Regions from separate parts of the Bacillus sp. UMB0893 genome, predicted to be linked through region 4. Evidence: riboswitches for the same ligand, from Rfam matches in the RefSeq annotation. Region 4 holds a riboswitch; each other region holds the start of a gene.

Region 1 (3,126 bases), on a different contig from region 4:
ATATTTCCTAGGAAAAACATTCCAAAGCAGGTCGTTTATTGAGACGATGTCCAAAGGGACGATCCAAATTGGGACAAGGGCTATATTTACATTAATCATCGTCTTAGTGGCGCTCTCAGAAACGATTGGCGCTGAAAATATATTAGGCGCATTTTTAGCGGGAGTTCTCGTATCTTTGTTATCTCCCAACAAGGAAATGGTTCAAAAAATGGATTCGTTTGGCTACGGCTTCTTGATTCCGATCTTCTTCGTTATGGTAGGAGTTGATCTCGATGTATGGTCGCTGTTTAAAGATCCGAAAATCTTAATGCTGATTCCATTGTTGTTTATTGCTCTGCTTATTTCAAAAATAGTGCCGATTTACTTGCTGAAAAGATGGTATGACACAAAAACGACTCTCGCTGCAGGTTTTCTTTTAACCTCAACACTCTCGCTTGTCATTGCTGCAGCAACCATTGGAGAAAGAGTCAATGTGATTGACGCCCAGATGTCTGGCGCTCTCATTTTGACTGCTGTCTTAACCAGTATTTTCACACCTATTGGGTTTAAGAAATTATTTCCTGAGCAGCTATCTTCGCAGAAGAAGCTAAAAGTGGCATTTATCGGTGCCAATCAGATGACGCTGCCTGTCACTCGTGAATTAAATACTAGGCTGTATGATACAACCGTGTATCATACGCATGTTGATAAAAATGAGCAGCAGATTGCCGAATCTCTGTTTCAAATACAGGAACTTGATGATTATTCACTTGATACGCTTCAGTCTAAGGGTGTATTTGAGGCAGACATCCTGATTGTTGCTACTGGAGACGAGGATACAAATGCCGAAATCGCATTATTTGCACAAGAGCTGGAAGTTGACCGTGTCATTGCGGCAATCTCTTCGCCGCTGTTAGATGAGCAGCTAAGGGCGAAGAATATCGATGTATTTTCAGTCCTGCTCTCTACAAAAACCATGCTCAGAGCACTAATAGAAGCACCAGGCATTATGAAAATACTGACGAACAACGATTCAGCGCTTTATCAGATAAAAATGAACAATAGGCGCTACGACGGCATGATGCTCCGCAGCTTTCCTTTCACAGGAGATGTCATCTTTGTGCGTATTTTCAGAGAAAATGAGTCGATCGTTCCTCATGGAGATACAGAGCTGAAAAGGGGAGACTTGCTGATATTGACTGGATCAGAAGAATATGTCGATGAACTTAGGCAAGAGCTGGAGTTTCATAAAAGCTGAAAATTGCGGCTTGAAAGATTTTCACAGCATGTTATGATAAAAGTGTAAAATTTAAAAAATTCATATTAATAACCGCTAGGGGAGCCCTTATAGAAGGGCTGAGATTGAAGTTTGCCTTCAAGACCCTCAGAACCTGATCTGGCTAAAACCAGCGTAGGGAAGTGGTGTACAGGTCTATTCATACACCACTTTTCTATGCGAAAAGTGGTTTTTTGCGTTTTGATTTTACTAAAAGGGAGGAAACAAACATGTCATTTTCAAAAGAATGCCGAGAATATGCAAACAAATGGTGGGAGGGAAGCTTTGAGCACCCTTTCGTAAAAGGTATTGGCGAAGGCAGTCTTTCAAAGGATAAATTTAAATATTATGTAATGCAGGATTCATATTATTTAACACACTTTGCAAAAGTGCAGTCTTTCGCAGGGGCAATGGCTCCTGATTTGCACACGACATACCGGATGGCCGTTCATTCGCAAGGGACATATGAAGCGGAACTTTCACTTCATCAGCAATTTTCGGTTATGCTCGGCATCACGGATGAGGAACGCAAGATGTTTAAGCCTGCTCCAACTGCCTATGCCTATACATCACACATGTACCGCTCTGTCGCAACTGGAAATATTGGTGAAGTCATTGCTGCATTACTGCCTTGTTATTGGCTTTACTATGAAGTTGGCGAGCATTTGAAAGAGTGCAAGCCAGGGGATGAAGTATATGAAAAATGGATTGCGACTTATCATGGTGACTGGTTTAAAGAACTGGTTGAGGAACAAATCAATCGACTGGATGAAATCGCTGCCCGTTCAAGTGAGCGCGAGAGAAAAATGATGAAAGAAAACTTCCTCATTAGCTCGATGTACGAATACCGTTTTTGGGAAATGGCAGAGACAATGGAGGCATGGGAACAAAACGAATCCATACTGATCCAAAAATGAAATTGCACCTCATAACTGATGGAGAAAAGAGCATTGCAGAGCTCGTTCGAGTGATTACGAATGTACATACAGCAGCTGATGCGATCCATATTAGAGAAAAAAAGAAAACGGCAGGGGAACTTGTCGTATTAATTGAAGAGCTGCATCAAAACGGAGTGCCCAAATCAAAGCTGATCATCAATGATCGTATTGACGCAGCCATTATGACGGGTGTGAATCAAGTCCAGCTTCCAGCCCATAGTTTTGATGTGAAGCTTGTTAAACAGCATTTCCCGGAGCTTGAAGTCGGCTGTTCCATTCATTCAGCAGCTGAAGCGGTAATTTGTGAAGAAAATGGAGCAGACCGCTTGCTGTACGGGCATGTGTTTCAAACGTCTTCAAAACCAGGCTTAAAAGCAAGGGGAGTTCAGGAAGCTTGGGAAATTGCAGGATCTGTGAGAATTCCTGTTTTTGTTATTGGAGGAATTGTTCCATCTTCTATCTCTGAAATAAGACATTTGAAAATAGATGGAGTCGCTGTTATGTCATATGTATTTTCAGCAGAAGACCCGCTCCAGGCTGTACTGGAATTAACAAAACAGTTAAAAGGGGTGTAAGCTATGAAACCATTATATGACGCGGGAATTATCGGCGGAGGAGTGATTGGGCTTTCCACTGCCTACTATTTATCGAAGTCTGGTCTGAGGGTGGCCGTCTTTGAAAGCGGAAAGACTGGCAGCGGTTCATCAAGAGCGGCGGCTGGCATGCTGGGTGCTCATACAGAAACTGAAGAAAATGATGCTTTTTTTAATTTTGCAAAAGAAAGTCAGGCCCTCTACCCAGAGTTAGCTCAAGATTTACTTTTGGAAAGCGGCATAGATATTCAGCTTCAATACAATGGGATGTACAAACTGGCGATGACAGCTGAGGAGGCGATGTCTTTGAAAAAAAGAGCAGAGCTGGAACCTGATGTTG
Region 2 (3,126 bases), on a different contig from region 4:
TTTTCTTCCGTTTGTTTTCTCTTTGTAATGTTGCGTGAAATCACGATAGCAAGCTTTAAGGATTCATTTTCAGCGACAGGAATCCCATGCGACTCAAGCCATACGTAAGAACCATCCTTGCATAAATACCGATATTCGACCGTTAATTGGCTATGATCCTTGAACATTTTATAAAATTGTCCTGAAATGAGTTCACGATCTTCCGGGTGCACAAACTGGAATGGACTGTCCCCTACAGTTTCTGAAAGATCATACCCTAACACTTCTTTATAGGAGGGTGAAACGTAGGTAAACAGTCCATTGTCGTCAAGCAGTCCGACTATATCCCGCATATTTCCAGTTATCAGCCGGAATTTTTTTATAGTATCTTCATGTTCCTTTTCTAATTTTTTCTTATTTGATGCATCTCTGATGATAACCTGTGTTGAAAGGCTGTCACCCCATACACTTGGCAAACTGGTCACTTCCACAACAATGGGCAGACCTTCATTTGTGTACCAAATTTGTTCCATTGAAGACGGCGTTACTCCATTATTCGTTTCCGTAATTCTCTGTTCAATTGTTTCTCTATATTGGGGATCGATCAGGTTCCAAATCGGCTTTCCTATCAGTTCACTTTTACAGGTGATCTTTAATAGTTTCATTGCAGCAGAATTTATGTACTTCCATTTCCGGCCTTCATGTATCAAAAATGCTGTAGGAGAGTGTTCAAGCTGGTTAAGATAGACCTGTCTAAAATCCTCAAGTTTTTCCTGAGAAAGGACTTTCTCTTCATGATTCTGGTCCAGATTCTTCATTATGTGTCCATCCTCCTCCAAATACAGTCACACCTTTAATATATCAAATTTTCAAAATATAAGGTACTGCCCGAAGTCCCTAGTAACCTAAAATAGGAATGGCCCGTATTGTATGATTGAACTGAGCTGATTGCCATTTAATTAATAATACCATGATGGATTATTTCCACACTTACCTTTGGTTCAATCAGGCCATTTTGATAATCTTCGTCCCATTTTACCTTTTTCCAGATAGCTGGATGGTAGGCAATAAGCTCTCTGTCAATACCAAAAAAGTCGCATTTGGCTGCTTGAAGCTTAGCTGCTGTTTCCTCTGATTGCAAACCCCAATATTATCAGGAGAATTCTAAATTGTGAAAAATATCACTTGCAGCCTTTTCTTTTAGCTGTTATATTTGCTAACAAATGAATATTTTTTCATTCTGCTAGGGGAGTCCATGATGCTGGACTGAGAGAAGAACATGATTCTTTGACCCTTTGAACCTGATCTGGGTCATACCAGCGTAGGGAAGCAGTGTGGCGTAGGCCAATCTTTTTGGTTTTTACACATACTGTCCCAAGGGTTCTGTTCATGCAGAACCCTTTTTCTATTCTTTTCGCAGGTTTTGATCGAAACCCTACTAACTATTTACAAGGAGGAGTTAAGATTGAATTTCGCATTTAAAACACAGTTTGATGGCAGCAGAAAAGCGTACAAAATCGGATCAAGAGAGGACATTCGCGTTCCGTTTCGGGAAATTAGTTTGTCACAGGATAATGAACCAGTACTTGTGTATGATACGAGTGGACCTTATACAGATTCAAAAGCAATCATTGATATTAATAAAGGTCTGCCAGAAATCAGAAGAAAATGGATCCTCGAACGCGAAGATGCCGAGGAATACATTGGACGAACAATTAAACCTGAGGACAATGGCTATCAGGTGAACCAAACGGATAAAGGGAATGTATTTTCCGCTGATAGAAAAGCACTAAAAGCCCGCAAAGGCAGAAACGTCACTCAGCTTCACTATGCACGAAAAGGAATCATTACACCCGAAATGGAGTTTATCGCGATTCGTGAAAATATGGATCCTGAGTTCATTCGAAGTGAAGTCGCGGGCGGCAGGGCCATCATTCCTGCAAATATCAATCATACAGAAAGCGAACCAATGATCATCGGCAAAAACTTTCATGTCAAAATCAATGCCAATATTGGAAATTCAGCCGTGACTTCTTCTATCCAAGAAGAGGTGGAAAAAATGACGTGGGCGATCAAATGGGGCGCAGATAACATCATGGATTTATCAACAGGCAAGGACATTCACACAACCCGTGAATGGATTATCCGGAATTCCCCTGTCCCTGTTGGCACAGTTCCTATTTACCAGGCGCTTGAAAAAGTGAAGGGAGTTGCAGAAGATCTAACATGGGAAGTTTATCGAGATACTTTAATCGAACAAGCAGAACAAGGAGTCGATTACTTTACGATTCACGCCGGGGTCTTGTTGCGCTATATTCCGCTCACGATTAAGAGAACAACAGGAATCGTATCAAGAGGCGGTTCGATTCTTGCTGGATGGTGTTTAGCCCACCATGAAGAAAACTTCCTTTACACTCACTTCGAGGAAATTTGTGAAATATTAAAGCAATATGACATTTCTATTTCTTTAGGTGATGGCCTTCGCCCCGGATCGATTGCAGATGCAAATGATGAAGCACAATTTGCTGAGCTTGAAACACTTGGAGAGCTGACGAAAATCGCATGGAAGCATGATGTTCAAGTGATGATTGAAGGTCCTGGACATGTTCCAATGCACATGATCCGTGAAAATGTAGAGAAGCAGCAGGAAATTTGCCAGGAAGCACCTTTTTATACTCTTGGACCCTTAACAACTGATATCGCACCAGGCTACGATCATATCACCTCAGCGATCGGAGCAGCGATGATAGGCTGGTTCGGCACAGCCATGCTTTGCTATGTCACACCGAAGGAACATCTCGGACTGCCAAACAAAGAAGATGTCCGTGAAGGAGTCATCGCCTATAAAATTGCGGCCCATGCAGCCGATCTCGCCAAAGGCCATCCAAATGCACAGTATAGAGACGACGCTTTGTCCAAAGCAAGGTTCGAATTCCGCTGGGAAGATCAATTCAATCTTTCCCTTGATCCTGAACGTGCGAAAGAATATCACGACGAAACCCTGCCTGCTGAAGGAGCAAAAACCGCTCATTTCTGCTCAATGTGCGGTCCTAAATTCTGCTCGATGAGAATTTCACATGACTTAAGAAACACAGTCCGTGATCAAGAAATTGAAGACGGACTAAGGCAAAAATCAAAGGAATTTGT
Region 3 (3,126 bases), on a different contig from region 4:
ATGATTTTTCAATGCTTCGACTGCTTCATCCTGTAAAAGGGATGCACCTCCCTTGGCTATCATGACGGGGTCTACAATTACTCTGCTCCAGTTGAACCTCTTTATTTGGTCAGAGACAGCCTCAATAATTTCACTATTAAAAAGCATTCCTGTTTTAATGGCATCAGCTCCAAGGTCTGAACCAATCGCTTCAATTTGCTGCACAACCGCGTCCGCAGTTAATGGAAACACACCATGTACACCTAGTGTGTTTTGAGCGGTAACCGCTGTAATAGCAGACATTCCAAATACATTCAATTCCTGAAACGTTTTTAAATCCGCCTGAATTCCTGCTCCGCCGCCGCTGTCAGAGCCTGCAATTGTTAGTGCTTTAGAAATTGACATGGCTGACCTCCTCAAGGGCAGAAAGTTTTTGAATATCATCTGCTGAAATATTATAAAGCATATTTAAAAACTCGATTTGAAAGCTTCCGGGGCCTTCAATTCCTTCAGCTGCAAGTTCCGCAGCACTTCCGTAAACCGATAATGCTGCGGCTGAAGCAAGAACATAATCCTTTTCAACTGCACAAAATGCTCCGATAACAGAGGTTAGTAAACACCCTGCACCCGTTACTTTTGTTAAAAGAGAATGACCATTTTTGCATATATATGTTGTTTCACCATCTGAAACAATATCTTGTTTTCCTGTTATGACCGCGATTGTGTTTAACTGCTTGGCAGCCTTCACAGCAAGTGCGATTAAGTCACCTTCGCCATCACCGGAGTCGACTCCTTTTATAGCCCAGCTCTCCCCGACGACATTTGCCACTTCAGCAGCATTCCCTCTAACTGCAGCAATGTCCAGTTCCTTTACTATTTTTTGTGCCGTTTCTGTACGGTATTTTGTAGCGCCTGCTCCAACTGGATCAAAAATGACTGGCACGCCATGCTGATTGGCAGAATGACCTGCAAGCAGCATGGATGCTACATTTTCTTTATTTAAGGTGCCAATATTTAATACGAGTGCACCTGCAATTTTGGCCATATCAGCCACTTCTTCTTTTGCATATGCCATAACTGGAGAGGCTCCGATAGCTAACAAACCATTTGCTGTATAATTCGTTACCACTACGTTTGTAATATTGTGCACCAATGGTTTTTCTGTTCTTAGTTTTTCTAAAATCGCACCAATCTTTTTCGGTTCTATCATATTTTTCCCTCCCAAAAAATAAAGAGCACTCTGCCGCGGCAAAGTGCTCATAGGTATCCCTGAATCACATCCCTGCGCTGGCATTATCCAACAGGTTCATTCGGTCTACGGCAGTTAGCCGTACTCTCAGCCTGATTCCACAAGCTCCCGATCTTATTTGATTTGATGATACAAAGTCTACTCTTCTCTAGATAGAATTGCAACTATTTATCTATATTTAAACATTGTATTTGAGTTAATGTTTGTCTGATCTTCAATTCGCAAAGAAGAATCTCTAATTATTTTTCTCATTAATGCGGTATTTGCGGAAATCGATTCTTAAAGCTGCTCACTGTCTACAATCCCATCTATGTATACGATAGAAAAGCGTTAGCCCTGATTCACAATATCTTTAAATCGGATATCTGAACTGTCACCTAGTTTCGCTTTAATCATTGCCATGTTTTCTTCTAGAGATTTAGACAATTCAATAGATTGTTTTGACATATTCAATCCCTCAGTTTTCCTCGAGCTTTTTATTTGGTATGGATTATTATTCCTTTCAGAGTTCATTATTATGTAAATCAAATATCTTAACATAAGGCTCTTTTCGTAAAGTTTGTTGCTTTTAGAAAAAATGGTTAAAACCTTTAGTGGATTGAAGCGGAAGGCACTTGACTCCTGCGGGAATAGAGGCTCCCATCCCTCCCCGCGGAAAGCAAGTGCCTGCAGCGTAAATCCACGGGTACAATGAATAACCAAAACAACAATCAATGCGAAAACAGCCTAACATAAAAAAAACCCAACTTCATTGGGTTCATTGAGCAATTCAGATGTGCAGGTGCAAATATAATAAAGACACCATTTCTGATGTCTTTACTTTCTCTCCAAAGCTAATTTAATGCCAAATCCGATGAGCACAGTTCCAGTAATGCCTTCCATCCACTTTTGAACAGCAGGTTTTTTCATAAAAGCATTTAATTGATGAATCAAATAGATGTAAACGATGAACCAAATTAATGTTAAAAGCGTATACGTTAATCCCATAATCATAAATTGGATGAATGTATTGGATCCAGGCTCCAAAAATTGCGGCAGAAACGTTAAAAAGAAAACAGCTACCTTTGGGTTAAGGAGATTTGTTAAAAATCCTTGTCTAAAACAGTTAACACGCTTGGCTTCATGATTTAGTACTTTACCATCTTGAAATGTGTCCTTATTCTTTAATGACCATAATGATTTGAGACCTAAATATATGAGATAGCAAGCTCCTGCATACTTCAAAATAGAAAAAAGAAAGGCTGATTTCACAATAAGTGCTGATAACCCTAATACTGCAGCACATGTATGAATCATAAGTGCAGTTAACGTGCCAAGCACTGTTTTCATTCCGCCTGCTCTGCCGCCGGCAATTGTGTTCTTTGTCGCAATAGCTGTATCGGGCCCAGGCAATAGGATTAATAAAATTGACATAATGACAAACAAAGATAATTGCTCCAAAACATTCCCCTCCATAATCTGAATTTTACCAATTTTAACATATGGATGGGATGACTGAAAAGATGTTATCTATTTAAATAAAAGCTTCCATACACCTAATACATCCAAAAGGACAAGGAAAATCGCAATTGGAGCTACATATCTCATTAAAAAGAACCAGCAGTTGAAGAGACCTTTAGATAAAGCAGAACCGTGAGCCAATTCTGCGTACAGCATCTTTTTTTTCATTTTCAAAGGAACAAAAATGGAAATAAGAAGTGCACCAATCGGCATTAAGATGTTGCTGACCAAATAATCTGCTGCATCAAAAATCGTTTTTCCAAAAATGCTAACTTCACTCCAAATTCCAAACGACAAAGCTGATGGTACGCCAACTGCGAAAATAAGGATTCCAATGATCCAGGACCACTTTACCCGTTTGGCCGTATCTCCTTTTGAAATCACAGATACAATTATTT
Region 4 (3,126 bases):
TGGCCGTTTATGAATTTGGGAGAGGGCGAACGGAAGAGGATTTTGATCCATTTTCGTATGAACCTTCTTTTAACGAGCGCAAGGACTATAAAGGTATGGCAGGATACCAGGAAGCAAAGCGCAGTGCGGAAGCTTATCTTTTTCAGAATGCTGATGTGCCGATTACTGCGGTAAGGCCAGCTTTAGTTATAGGAACCGATGATTATACCGAACGATTTTTATTTCATGTGAAAAAAGTGAAAAATGGGGAGCAGATTGGAATCAAAGAACCTGGCTATTTTTATAGCTATACGTCATCGGAGGACGCAGCAGGATTTCTGTATGCGGCTGGAAGAAACGCATTAACAGGTGCATACAATGTGGCTTTTGAAAAAAGTCTCTCATTAAATCAATTGCTTGGCAAAATCGAAGATGCAGTCGGGAAAAATGTGATTTTGACACAAGAGATTACGAAGGAAAATGCTTCACCTTATGGATTGCCTGGTGATTGGACGCTCGATGTGTCAAAGGCTGCTGAAGCAGGATACTCTTTTCAGGAATTGGATCCGTATGTAAATCGTTTAATAGAAGTAATGAAAAAAGAAACGTGACTGTGTCGCGTTTCTTTATTTTAATGAGGCAGAATCTGCTGATGAAACATCGTAGCAAAGTAAGCGAAAACAAATCCGAGCGGAAATGAAAAAATCACAGACCAGCCGTTGACAGGACCGTCTTCATTGCTAATTCTGATCGCTTCAATATAACCGTAAATAAAGTGAATGAGCGACAATAAAAGTGTAACTAGCATTAATAAGTAGGATAGATTCATAATATGTCCTCCATAAGTGAACTCTACTACTCCTATTACATGCTGGAAAATGAGAGATTATGATAAAAAATACCGAAAAAGAACGGTGTATTAAAATAGAATCTATTTTCTTTTTAAAATTAATGATTTAGAAGTAGTCAGCATGAGTACAAGTATAATGGAACAAATAATAAAAGTAGGAACCATGTAAGAAGCATTATAAGCCGCAGAGTAGATGAGCACAGGCTTATCTCCGGCAAATTCGGCAAAGAAAACTGCTCCAGCTATTGTATGAGCTGCGAATCTCAGCAAGCTTCCGAGAAAGGCCGCTGCTGCAACATATGCAATCAAGCGTCCTTTGTTAAGAGGATTGATTGCGTTCTGTACTTGTTTATAAAATATGCCGCCGGCACCCACAACTGTAAATGCAACAAAGTAGTCAAGGAAACCTTGTACAGGGTGAACGATTGTCGTATAGCCCATAATTGTCTGAAGGAGTCCGAGTAAGAATCCTGTCAGCAATCCGCCTTTTATTCCATGACGGAAACCCATAATCAAGACAGGAACCATCGCAAGCGAAATGGATCCGCCCTGCGGCATTTTTCCAATGTAGCTTGTTAGTAAATCAAGCAAAAATGCAATTGCACCAAGGATAGCAACCTCTACTAAAAAGACAAGCCGCGTATTTGTTTGCATCATGTATACCCCTTTTCCAGCATCTGACCGGGGCTGTTTTTTCCATAATAAAAAGCAATGCGGGGAATGTCGGATGGTTTCCACGCACTGCTTTGGTTGGGTTATCACTTGAATCCATCGCCACATCCCTACGTCAGCTCTAACTAAACAGGTTCTATGGGTCTGAACAATACGTTCACTCTCAGCCGAATGGCTCCCCAAGTGGTCAAATGCAATATATGATTTAGAGACTACTATACAGGATGTTGCAAAATTCGACAAGGATAAATTCATATTTTTTTCAGAAAATAATGGAAATGCTAATCCGCCATCTTTACAAGCTTGTTAAATGTTGCTATAGTCACAATGAATCGAATATATGCAGGGGAGCTGAGTGAACTTGGCTGAGAGGATACTGATTCTTGTATCGACCCTTTAACCTGATCTGGGTAATGCCAGCGGAGGGATTGAGGAAAAAGCGTTATTTTTCCAGAACTTTGCGAATGCGTTAAGGCTGCCCTAGTGGCAGCCTTTTTTGTCGTTAGATCAGTAATTCATATATTAGAAGATAAAAGAGGGGGATAACAAATGGCCAGTGTAAATCTAGCATTTCAAGTGCTGCCTAAATCATCACGAGGCAATACATATGAGATTGTAGACAAAGCGATTGAAGTGGTTCAGCAGTCAGGTGTCAAATACGAGGTTGGCGCAATGGAGACTGTGATGGAAGGGGAGCTTGATGAACTGATTGAAATCGTGAAGAAAGCGCAGGATGCCTGCATTTCAGCTGGTGCTACAGAGGTGATGACACATATGAAGATCCATTACCGTCCAAATGAAGGAGTCACGATGGATGAAAAACTTAAAAAATACCGTGATTAAATCTGTTTCTGGAGTGGCACTGCCGGGATTTGTGCTGCTGGCATTCCTTTTTTTGTGGGAAATTGCTGTTATCGTCACAAAGATAGAAAAGTGGATCCTGCCGCGCCCTTCAGCTATTTTTATGACGCTCGCAGAGATGAGAGGAACGATAGCAGGGCATACCATGCAGACGATGACAGAAGCGGTGCTCGGTTTGCTTATAGCTATAACGGCAGGCGTACTGATTGCTATTTTAATAGACGCATCTGACTTGGTGCGAAAATCAATTGAACCGCTGCTTGTTCTTTCGCAAACTATCCCAATTATTGCGCTGGCTCCGTTGCTTATTATTTGGTTTGGTTTCGGAATTTTTCCTAAAGTGATTGTCGTAGCACTTGTCTGTTTCTTTCCGATAGCCATCAATCTTTCTGACGGTTTCCGTTTAGTCGACAGGGATATGGTAAAGCTCATGAAAACACTTGGAGCGAGCCGCAGACAAATGTTTTTGAAATTAAAGCTTCCAGCTGCAACACCTTTCTTTTTTTCTGGGTTAAAAATAGCGGGAACATACAGTGTCATGGGAGCGGTTATCGGAGAATGGCTGGGTGCGAGTCAGGGTCTTGGCATTCTTTTAACGCGATCTTCCCAGTCCTTTTTAACAGAAAAAGTATTTGCAACAATCATCTTAATTGTAGGACTAAGTTTAATCATATTCGCAATCATTGAATTACTGGCAAGAGTCATGATGCCATGGAAATATAAACAGGATAAGTATTCTAATTAGCACGGGGGAAGAAAAAATG

Evidence for each region. A riboswitch is a leader RNA that binds a small molecule or an ion and turns the genes downstream of it on or off. The one in region 4 is predicted to bind thiamine pyrophosphate.
Region 1: another riboswitch for thiamine pyrophosphate. It lies ahead of tenA (thiaminase II); the one in region 4 lies ahead of thiT (energy-coupled thiamine transporter ThiT).
Region 2: another riboswitch for thiamine pyrophosphate. It lies ahead of thiC (phosphomethylpyrimidine synthase ThiC); the one in region 4 lies ahead of thiT (energy-coupled thiamine transporter ThiT).
Region 3: another riboswitch for thiamine pyrophosphate. It lies ahead of thiM (hydroxyethylthiazole kinase); the one in region 4 lies ahead of thiT (energy-coupled thiamine transporter ThiT).

What each region holds. Positions count from the first base shown of each region.
Region 1 covers NZ_PKLB01000001.1:110,972-114,097, forward strand. The annotation lists gene CYJ36_RS00505 (monovalent cation:proton antiporter family protein) at 1-1,237, shown strand, start outside; TPP riboswitch at 1,305-1,414, shown strand; gene tenA (thiaminase II) at 1,486-2,172, shown strand; gene tenI (thiazole tautomerase TenI) at 2,136-2,768, shown strand; gene thiO (glycine oxidase ThiO) at 2,772-3,126, shown strand, end outside.
Region 2 covers NZ_PKLB01000006.1:207,014-210,139, forward strand. The annotation lists gene CYJ36_RS14635 (PAS domain S-box protein) at 1-797, opposite strand, end outside; gene CYJ36_RS14640 (Ger(x)C family spore germination C-terminal domain-containing protein) at 935-1,120, opposite strand; TPP riboswitch at 1,215-1,324, shown strand; gene thiC (phosphomethylpyrimidine synthase ThiC) at 1,424-3,126, shown strand, end outside.
Region 3 covers NZ_PKLB01000002.1:362,560-365,685, forward strand. The annotation lists gene thiD (bifunctional hydroxymethylpyrimidine kinase/phosphomethylpyrimidine kinase) at 1-384, opposite strand, end outside; gene thiM (hydroxyethylthiazole kinase) at 371-1,189, opposite strand; TPP riboswitch at 1,242-1,350, opposite strand; gene CYJ36_RS07435 (LysE family translocator) at 2,045-2,683, opposite strand; gene CYJ36_RS07440 (sodium-dependent transporter) at 2,738-3,126, opposite strand, start outside.
Region 4 covers NZ_PKLB01000010.1:2,113-5,238, reverse strand. The annotation lists gene CYJ36_RS20030 (NAD-dependent epimerase/dehydratase family protein) at 1-590, shown strand, start outside; gene CYJ36_RS20025 (hypothetical protein) at 611-808, opposite strand; gene thiT (energy-coupled thiamine transporter ThiT) at 911-1,483, opposite strand; TPP riboswitch at 1,592-1,693, opposite strand; TPP riboswitch at 1,836-1,946, shown strand; gene CYJ36_RS20015 (MTH1187 family thiamine-binding protein) at 2,051-2,344, shown strand; gene CYJ36_RS20010 (ABC transporter permease) at 2,316-3,107, shown strand; gene CYJ36_RS20005 (ABC transporter substrate-binding protein) at 3,124-3,126, shown strand, end outside.